3 regions of the Cytobacillus sp. FSL K6-0129 genome follow, and region 1 is predicted to be linked to each of the others. Evidence: riboswitches for the same ligand, from Rfam matches in the RefSeq annotation. Region 1 holds a riboswitch; each other region holds the start of a gene.

Region 1 (3,284 bases):
TAACCTCCGTGCAATATCATCTAATATAGATGAATCTATTCTTCAAATTGACATTGATGAAGGTTTAAAACAATTGACATCTGGTGTTGAAGAAATGGTATCTAACTATAATCAATTCCACCAAGGGTTACTTGCTTATACAGGCGGTGTTTCTGAATTAAGTACATCATATAATGACATCCATGAAGGAATTAGCGGTTCTCTATCTGGAGCTGAGCAACTAACCAAAGGAGCTGGCTCGCTTCATAATGGAACTGGACAATTACATGATGCAACTAAAGACATTCCTGATGAGGTGACAAAAGAAGTGGATGAAATGATATCGCAATATGATAAATCTGATTATGAGCCAATTTCTTTTGTATCAGATAAAAATAATGAAAAGTTGGAACTAGTCCAATTTGTCATCCAAACAGATAAGATTAAAATAAAAGATAACAAAGAAGATGTAAAAGAAACAAAAGATAAAGTAGGATTCTTCGAGAAACTTCTTAACTTATTTAAGTAAACTTGAAAAACACGCCACTGCAATCTAGGAGGCGTGTTTCTCTTTTTGGTGGTAAATTTATATAAACCTTTCATGTTACATCAAACGATCGGTCAAAATGAAGAATTAGGCTTTCTTCTACTCGGGTTGTAGGAGTGGATTTAATCAATGACTCTAGCTTATATTGTGGTTGGAAGAAAAATGATAAAGAGCCTAACTTTTTCATCATTTTAAGCTGAGAATACATATTCTAAAAAATAAATTGTAAATTTTCCGAAAAATTGATATATTGTTAGTGTGAAAACTAAATAAGCTAAATAAACAGGTGCTTGTTCATCAAGCTTAAAAGGGAAACCGGTTAGACTCCGGTGCTGTCCCGCAACTGTATATGCGAGCGGATTGTACATAACCACTTATTCATTATTGAATGGGGAAGGAGCAAATCCGCCACGACCATAAGCCAGGAGACCTGCCTGTTTTAGCCAACATCATTACCTACGCGGATAGGGGGTGTTAAGTGCGGATAGAAGAACATGTATATAACACTACACATGTTTATTTGTTTGTCCACTCGTTACTTAACAACTTCTTTTAATAGGAGTTGTTTTTTGTTTGAAGGAGGTTTGCTTCTTAGTACTGATTTGAGCAAGCGCTCAATCAAAGGAGATAGAAAGATGTAAAGGGAGTGCACGATGGCGAAGCTAAAAAAAACGCTAGAAGAAAAGGGAGATATTTTTTCTCCTGAAGATTTTCTTGAAGAGGAACAACTCATTGCACAAACGGCAGAATTATTTATTAAGAATGAAGTGTTGCCCCAAATAGATTCATTAGAAAAAAAGAACTATGAAGTGGCTAAGAATCTGTTTAAAAAATCAGGGGAACTTGGTCTACTTGCTATTGATGTACCTGAAGATTATGGCGGGTTTGCACTTGGTAAAAAATTATCCGGGCTTATTGCTGAAAAGATAGGATACGGTGGGGCTTTTAGTGTTTCCTATAATATTCATGTAGGTGTTGGTACATTACCGTATGTTTATTTTGGTTCAGAAGCACAAAAACAAAAGTATTTACCACAACTCATCTCCGGGGATTGGATTGGTGCTTATGCCTTAACGGAAGCAGGAGCTGGATCAGACGCACTTTCACCTAAAACAAGAGCTATTTACAACAGCAAGAGTGATAGTTGGATAATAAATGGGGAAAAACAATGGATTACCAATGCTCACATAGCAAATGTGTTTGTTGTGTTTTGCCAAACAAATGACGGGATGACTGCTTTTATTGTTGAAAAAGACACAGCAGGCGTATCTATTGGTGTAGAAGAAGAAAAGATGGGTATTCATGGATCATCAACAGCTACACTTATACTGGAAGATGTCGTTGTGCCATCCGCTAATATACTAGGAGAAAAAGGAAAAGGTCATCAAGTTGCCATGAATATATTAAATCTTGCTAGATTGAAGCTAGCTTTCTCGAATATTGGCACAGCTAAACAAGCCTTCAACTTTTCTCTAAACTATGCGAAAGAGAGGCAACAATTTAATAGAACGCTGGTTGAATTTACTTTGATACAAGAAAAATTAGCTGATATGGTGACATCTATTTATGCAAGTGAAAGTGCCGCTTATCGCACAGCAGATATGATTGATCAAGCTCCAACGGATGAAGGAATCACCTCTTTAAAAGCATTCGCAATGGAATGTGCCATAAACAAAGTGCGATGCTCTGAAATGCTTGGGCATGTAACAGATGAGGCCGTTCAAATTCACGGTGGATACGGTTATATGAGAGATTACGATGTTGAGCGACTATATAGGGATGCTCGAATCAGTCGTATCTTTGAAGGAACAAACGAAATCAATCGCTTAACCATAGCAAAAAACTTACTTCACAAACACTCATCTAAAGATATCACAATCAATACCCCTACACCATTACACCAAGATAGAAACAGCCAATTTATTGAGTTAGGAAAAGAACTGTTATCGCTGTCTTTGGAAGCGGTTTCAAATGCAAAGATTGATATAAATAGAGAACAGCAGTATGCACGTCTTTTAGCTAATATCATCACAGAACTATACACAATGGAATCGACTTATATGCGGACATCAAAACTGCAACATCGAAAACAAAATCAAAAGTGGAAAGATTTAGCGACTGATATTATATGCGAACAATGCTTTCAATATTTGAAACAACAAACGATTAGCCTGATTTCAGCAGCGATACTTGATGAAAAAGAACGATTCGTTGCATTCACAAACATTGAAAATTACCAAATCCCACTCTACAGCAATCTGTTATTGAAAAAAAGGCAATTAGCACAAATACTTATTGATCAACCAAAATTACTGAAATGAAGGGAGCTTAAATGATGGGTGAGAAAATCGGTTTTATTGGATTAGGGAATATGGGTTTACCGATGGCGCAAAGCTTATTATCAGAAGGCAATGAAGTGTACGGCGTCGACCTCAACAAAGATGCTGAAGCGGCATTGCTAAGGTCGGGAGGTGTGATTGGATTATCTATCAATAATATCATAAAGCAAGTAAATTTTATTTTCACAAGCTTACCTTCAATGAAAGCGGTGGAAGAAATCTATTTAGGTGAGGAAGGATTGATTACAAAAGGACGTGAAGGCATTGTCCTGATTGATACAAGTACGGTTGCTCCTAGCTTGAATCAAAAATTAGCAGAAGAAGCAAAAAAGAAGAGCATTCATTTTCTTGCTGCTCCTGTCAGTGGCGGTGTAATCGGTGCTGAAAATCGTACTTTAACCATTATGGTCGGTGGTCCT
Region 2 (3,284 bases), 3.5 Mb from region 1:
GCAACTGCCAAAATACCACCAAGGTTGTCAGAAGGATGCCCCCATTCAGCAGCTAACCATGTATCATTGTAATCCAGCCAGCGAATCATACAGCCAATATTAAATGCACCTCTAATGGGGTCTAATTCAAATGATGTACCAGGGACTCTTGTTCCATTAGGTACAACCGTTCCTGGCACAACAGGACCAAGTAGTTTTGTACATTCAGGATAATCAAGCGCTAATATTCCACAACCAATTGTATCGAGCAAGATATAATGTGCCGTGCGATAAGCCTCTTCACTTGTTATTTCATAATCCAATACATAATCAGCAATTTCCGTTAAAATAACATCGGTTTCAACCTTTTCATTCGTTTTCAGCATTTACTCGTACTCCTCCTCAATTTGGTAAAGTATGACGTGCACCTGAATAAATGACCCGCGGTCTAAATAAGCGGTTGTTTTCATGCTGTTCAATGACATGGGCACATAAACCAACCGTTCTTGCACTAAAGAAAATCGGTGTGTAAAGTGGGATAGGAATTCCTAACATGCCATAAACCGGTGCGGCATAATAATCTAAATTAGGGTATAGCCCTTTCTCAACTTCCATGATTCTTTCTCCTGCTTCACATTTTCGAAGCAACGAATCATCTCCATTTTGTATGGATAACTCCTGTAGAGCTTCCTTCATTATTAATGCTCTTGGGTCCATTTTTTTCATATAAACTCTATGACCAAAGCCCATAATCTTTTCTTTTTTAAATAGTTTTTTATAGAAGAGACCTTCCACGCCAGCGACACTTTCCGCTTCATTCAACATGTACATAACCGCTTCATTTGCACCGCCATGCAAGCTACCTTTTAAACTTGCAACTGCGCCCGTTAACGCTCCAAATAGATCGGATTGCGTGGAAGCAATTACTCTTGCTGCAAATGTTGAGTTTGGCATTTCATGTTCACTATATAAAAGTAATGATTGGTCAAATACTCTTTCTTCTAAATCGGAAGGTACTCTACCAGTTAACATATAGAAAAAGTTGGCACTATATGATAGGGATTTATCCGGTTCAATTCTCTCCAGACCTTGTAATATACGATAACTGTTAGCTACAATTGTCGGAACTCCGCCAAGTAGACGATAAGCTCTTTCTTTATTTGCTTGCTTCGACCTATCATCTAAGGTCGAATCATATCCAGCCAAGCTTGAGATGCCAGTGCGGAGCCCATCCATTGGATGTGTTCCTTTTGGTAAATGAGTAAAAACCTCCATTACGGCCGTTGGTATTTCATAATAGGACTTTAACGTATTAGCTAATGAATTTTTTTCCTCGTCTGTTGGTAATTGATCTTCTAGAAGTAAATGGATAATATCTAAATAGCTTTTCGTTTTTGAAAGTTGAATTAAGTCATAACCTTTTATGACAATCTCTCCATGAACAGTATCTAAAAATGAGATGCTGGTCTCAGAAGCTATGATTCCCTCTAACCCTGGTATATACTTCTCCTCCATGCTCACAATCATTTTCCTCCCATCCAATTACATCGTGCCTGACAATGCTGTAAGCCCTTTCAGCATTCTTTAAATATATTTGGATCTTCTCTTCTTCTACAGAGAGTGTTCGGATGTCTTCTTTATACTGATCTAATACTTTTCTTAAACTATAACTCTCAGCAGAATAGCTGTTCATCATGATCGTTGATTTCATTATGTTCACATAATAAGGAACGGTTCCAAACAAAGCTTTTTCCTCCGTTCTTGCTCACCTTTTTACCATATCAATCCATTAAAAAAACAACTTCTAGAAAGAAGTTGTTAAGTTCAAACGAATACTAAAATAAACATGCGACCTTGGCATGTATTCATTACCCGTACTTAACACCTCCTATATCCACGTAGGAATTGATGTTTACACTAAACAGGCAGGTCTCCTGGCTTATGGTCAACATGATACGAAACCTTCCCATCTCCATTTTTAGGAAACAGTGGTATCTTTCATATCACTCGCAAATACAGTTGCGGGACAGCGACGGAATCCAACCGTACTTCCCTTTTAAGTAAATAGACAAGCTAGCATTCTATTTACACCTATTTTTGAAAATATTCAATTGTTCTATTTAAATATATCAATATTTTAGAAAATTGACAATTATTTTCTTAATTGTACTACTTTTCACTTTTAACTAACACTTGTTATTATAACAATTTAAATGTCGCCTACAAACATCTCTTAAAAGAAATACAATTTTAACATAACATTTACCATTTTACAGAAAAAAATCTATCGCCCATAGACAGACAAGACGGCTTTTTGTTATAGTATATTAGTTACCATTGATAACTATTTTAAATGAGGTGAATATTATTATTGCTAGCCAAAGGTTCTTTCATCACTTTATGATGCTTTATCGCCCTTTTGAGAATAGACTAAACAGCTTATTAACGAAACATCAATTACAACGGGCACAGTGGACAATTCTTTATTATCTCTACCATTTTGGTCCAACAACTTTAGTAGAGATTGCTGCATATCAAGGTGTCGAAAAGCCAACAGTTACGAGGACCATAAATCAGCTTGAGGAATATGGATATGTAGAAAAAATCCCAAGCATGGATAAACGTGAAAAGAAAATGAAAATAACGAACGAAGGTGAACGCATATACAAAAAAATCCGCATTCCGATTGATCAGTTCGAAATGGAAATATTAGAGGGAATCACACCTGAGGAACAAGAAGAATGTATTCGTATTTTTGATAGTATTAAAAGCAATTTGTAAGGAGGAAGAAAAGAATATGAGTTCAACAAAAGAAAAATTATGGACCAAGGACTTTATCACCGTTTCTTCCGTAAACTTTTTTCTAACATTAGTGTTTTATTTATTAATGGTTACGATTGCGGTGTATGCCGTTGAAGCACATCATGCGACCGCCAGCCAAGCTGGCTTAGTTACTGGCATATTTATTATAGGAACATTGGTAGGAAGATTGTTTATCGGTAAATATATTGATCGTATTGGACGGAAGAAGACTTTAATCATTGGCTTACTATTATTTAGTTTATCAACAAGTCTTTATTTTATTGAAATTGATGTCAATTTCTTACTTATTACCCGCTTTATCCACGGTTTAACATTAGGGATGGCAAGTACAGCAAGTGGTACAATTGTCGCTTCAGTTATACCGCAAACAAGGAAAGGTGAAGGAATCGGCTATTTTAGTATGAGTAATACTTTAGCGACAGCAATAGGACCTTTTATCGGTATGTTAATGAGTCAATACACAACTTTTCATACGATTTTCA
Region 3 (3,284 bases), 2.8 Mb from region 1:
ATTATCCTCTGCCTTCCGCTCTTCTTTTAATTAGAATGATAGCAAAAACTGGTGCACCAATTAACGCAGTAATGACACCAATAGGTAACTCAGTAGGTGAAATGACTGTTCTTGCAAATAAATCAGCAAGTATTAAAAACCCCGCACCTGTCATCATCGATAAAGGAAGCAAGTGTCTATGGTCTGGTCCCCATAGCAATCTGGTCAGATGCGGAATGACTAAGCCGACAAATCCGATTGTACCTGACACTGCTACAGCGGCACCAGTTAAAATCGATCCGGCAATTAAGACCATCATCTTACGTTTCTGTACATTCACCCCGATATGACGAGCTCTTTCTTCGCCGAATGACATCGCATTTAATTCCTTGCTATTAGCAATGAGCATCGCAGAACCAATGATAAAGAAAGGAAGGATGATTTGAACATAGTCCCAACCTCTCATCGATACGCTTCCTAACAACCACCCAATAATCTGTCTCAGTTCATCCCCGGTTAAAGCAATCATTAAGGAAATAAATGCACCTAGAAAAGAACTGAAGATAATACCGGTTAAAATGATTGTCTCTACTCTCATGCCACGATCAATTTGTCGCGCAAAGAAAAGGACAACAATTATCGTTAGAAAAGCTGTTGTAATACTAAATAACGGTAAAGTAAAGGTGCCAACAAACGGAATGGATAAACCGAGAAAGATCGTTAATACAGCACCAACAGAAGCTCCTGAAGACACCCCCAATGTATAAGGGTCTGCTAAAGGGTTCCTTAATAAACCTTGAAAGGCAGCACCTGCTATTGCAAGTGATGCCCCGACGAAGCCCGCCAATACGACTCTAGGCAAGCGAATATTCATAACAATATTACTATGCATTGGATTAACATCATTACTTATCGGTAAACGTAAGATTTCCGCTCCAATGATATTGAATATATCTAACGGTAGCACTGAAACAGTCCCTATAGAAATCCCCATCATCATTGCTACACATAAGAAAACGAACGCACAGAGATAAGCAACACCTCTATTATTTAAATACTTCTGGGTAAATCGCTTTTGCAAGCTCCTCTACTCCTTCTACAAGTCTAGGACCTGTACGAGTTACCTTATCAGAGTGCACATCATAGACTTGCTTCTCTTTAACGGCTGTTACATCTTGCCAACCTTCTCGACTTAAAAGGGTTTCTACCGCATTTTCCGTATAATACCCGTATGTAGTGATAATCACATCAGGATTTTTTTCGATGACAGCTTCCTCGTCAATTTGTGGCCAACCTTCTTCTTCAATTACATTTTCCGCTTGGATCAAATTGAGCATATCATCAATAAATGTTTTTTGACCGGCAGTATATAAAGAAGGAGCTGCAGAGATTTCTACAAAGACAGATTTTTTCTCTTCAACAGACTTAGCTTTTTCTTCGATTTCTGCCAAACGGGTTTTCATTTCCTCAACTGTTTGACTTGCTTCTTCTGTTGCTCCTGTTGCTTTACCAATCATTTCAATGGAATCATATACTTCTTCAAAATTCTGTGCATCATTGACAATTAGAACAGGAATACCAGCATCTCTTAATTGATCTAAGCCTTCAGTACTATTATGCGCTCCTGAATTATGTGCTAATACAACATCTGGATTTAAAGCAATAATTGCTTCTACATTAAATTCTTGTCCACCGATTTTTTCTATATCAGCTACTTCTTCTGGATAATTATCAAAATCAGATACACCGACTACCTTCTCACCTAACCCTAATTCGAAAGCGATTTCAGTATTACTCGGGATTAATGAAACAATCGCTTCTGGTTCCTCTTCAATCACCACTTCTTGATCCGCAGCATCCGTTAATGTTACAGGAAAATCGCTAGTTTCAGTACTCTCTTCAAACTTCTCTTCTCCATCTTTTTTCGGTTCAGCTGTGTCATTCCCACATCCAGCAAGAATACCTGCTGATAGTAGAATCGAGACTAAAAATAAATACCATTTCTTCATGATTGACCCTCCTTAAAATATAAAACATCCCCATTAGTAGGAGATGTTTGGAAGGAATAATCACGACAAAGAAGCCTTACCAAACACCCCCTATCCTCGTAGGTTACAGTGTTTATGGAAGATAGGCAGGTTTCCTGGCTTATGGTTTATAATCAAAGGCTCCTCCTATACAACATATATAGCAGTTTTCTTTGTTTATTAACCAGTTACAGTGGCGGGACCGCATTGGTTTTACACCAATTTCCCCTATTAAGTCAAAAATTGACACCTATTTCCTTAAATCTACAATTTTCTGTCGATTTTATTATACCTTATCATATTTTGTGGTGCATTATTATTTTTATGAATCAGTTACTTGCCATTCTTTCAGTTTTTTATCAAAAACCAATCTCGCGTCTGGAGTGGCTTCCTTCCTCATTGCTTCGAACTCATCATACATATCATCCATATTAGCGAAATCTCCAACTGTCCAGAGCGGTATATTAATTTTTGTACGTGTCTGCTCACTCTGTTCAAAAGAAATTACCAGGCCTTCCTTCATTAAATTTCTTAATGCCCTTAACGCGCCTTCTGGAACTTGCGGATATGTTTTTTTCTTTTTTAGGCCTAATAAAGATTTTTCTACTTTTAAATGCTCCATCTTCATAGCAGCAACGTCGCCAAGCATTTTGTAAAAGTCCTGCCAGTCTCGGTAATAGACCTTATTTAACCAACCGTCATCATGCGCTAAATAACAATAACGATTGCTTAAATGGTTATAGAAAGGTTTCTTTAAATGCTCCTTTACATGACTAAGATATAGGAGCTCAGCAATTGCTTGAGCAGGCAATTCATTTAACGATTCTTCCTCCTCGAAATCTATCCAGCAAAAATCACCATAACTATAAACATCTTCGTTTATTAGTGCTGGCAGGTCTTCATGAGCCACCCAATCAAACATGGTATGTACATTCAGTTCCCCATTATCATACTGATGCTTCACTAATAGAAGATGCCCTGTCCTGTTCTGTAATGATTGCATAAACTCAGAAAATTCAATTCCATAAGAAATAACGGACTGGTCCTTTTCGTTTAATAAGATATAGATGAGATCTCGAACACTATGATTTTTCTTTCGCAATTTAGAAACCTCCGAACTGAAAATAGAAAGACGAAGAGCAAATTAAATTGTACCACCTTTGTTATTACCGTCATACCACACAACTATTTCGTTTTACTGCAATAATTTATACTAACTACACGTAAATCATAAACAACCGATACAATGCGTCATTTCATCCATTTCATTTTAGCAAA

Evidence for each region. Region 1 has a riboswitch for cobalamin ahead of MHI57_RS03220 (acyl-CoA dehydrogenase family protein). Riboswitches for the same ligand answer to the same signal wherever they lie in the genome.
Region 2: another riboswitch for cobalamin. It lies ahead of MHI57_RS21005 (hypothetical protein); the one in region 1 lies ahead of MHI57_RS03220 (acyl-CoA dehydrogenase family protein).
Region 3: another riboswitch for cobalamin. It lies ahead of MHI57_RS17560 (ABC transporter substrate-binding protein); the one in region 1 lies ahead of MHI57_RS03220 (acyl-CoA dehydrogenase family protein).

The regions. Positions count from the first base shown of each region.
Region 1 is NZ_JBBOXM010000001.1:656,492-659,775, reverse strand. It holds gene MHI57_RS03225 (YhgE/Pip domain-containing protein) at 1-508, shown strand, start outside; cobalamin riboswitch at 794-978, shown strand; gene MHI57_RS03220 (acyl-CoA dehydrogenase family protein) at 1,180-2,847, shown strand; gene MHI57_RS03215 (NAD(P)-dependent oxidoreductase) at 2,862-3,284, shown strand, end outside.
Region 2 is NZ_JBBOXM010000001.1:4,122,323-4,125,606, reverse strand. It holds gene MHI57_RS21015 (bifunctional 2-methylcitrate dehydratase/aconitate hydratase) at 1-365, opposite strand, end outside; gene mmgD (citrate synthase) at 382-1,503, opposite strand; gene MHI57_RS21005 (hypothetical protein) at 1,448-1,723, opposite strand; cobalamin riboswitch at 1,887-2,089, opposite strand; gene MHI57_RS21000 (MarR family winged helix-turn-helix transcriptional regulator) at 2,317-2,760, shown strand; gene MHI57_RS20995 (MFS transporter) at 2,777-3,284, shown strand, end outside.
Region 3 is NZ_JBBOXM010000001.1:3,487,667-3,490,950, reverse strand. It holds gene MHI57_RS17565 (FecCD family ABC transporter permease) at 2-1,060, opposite strand; gene MHI57_RS17560 (ABC transporter substrate-binding protein) at 1,026-1,988, opposite strand; cobalamin riboswitch at 2,096-2,275, opposite strand; gene MHI57_RS17555 (hypothetical protein) at 2,329-3,108, opposite strand.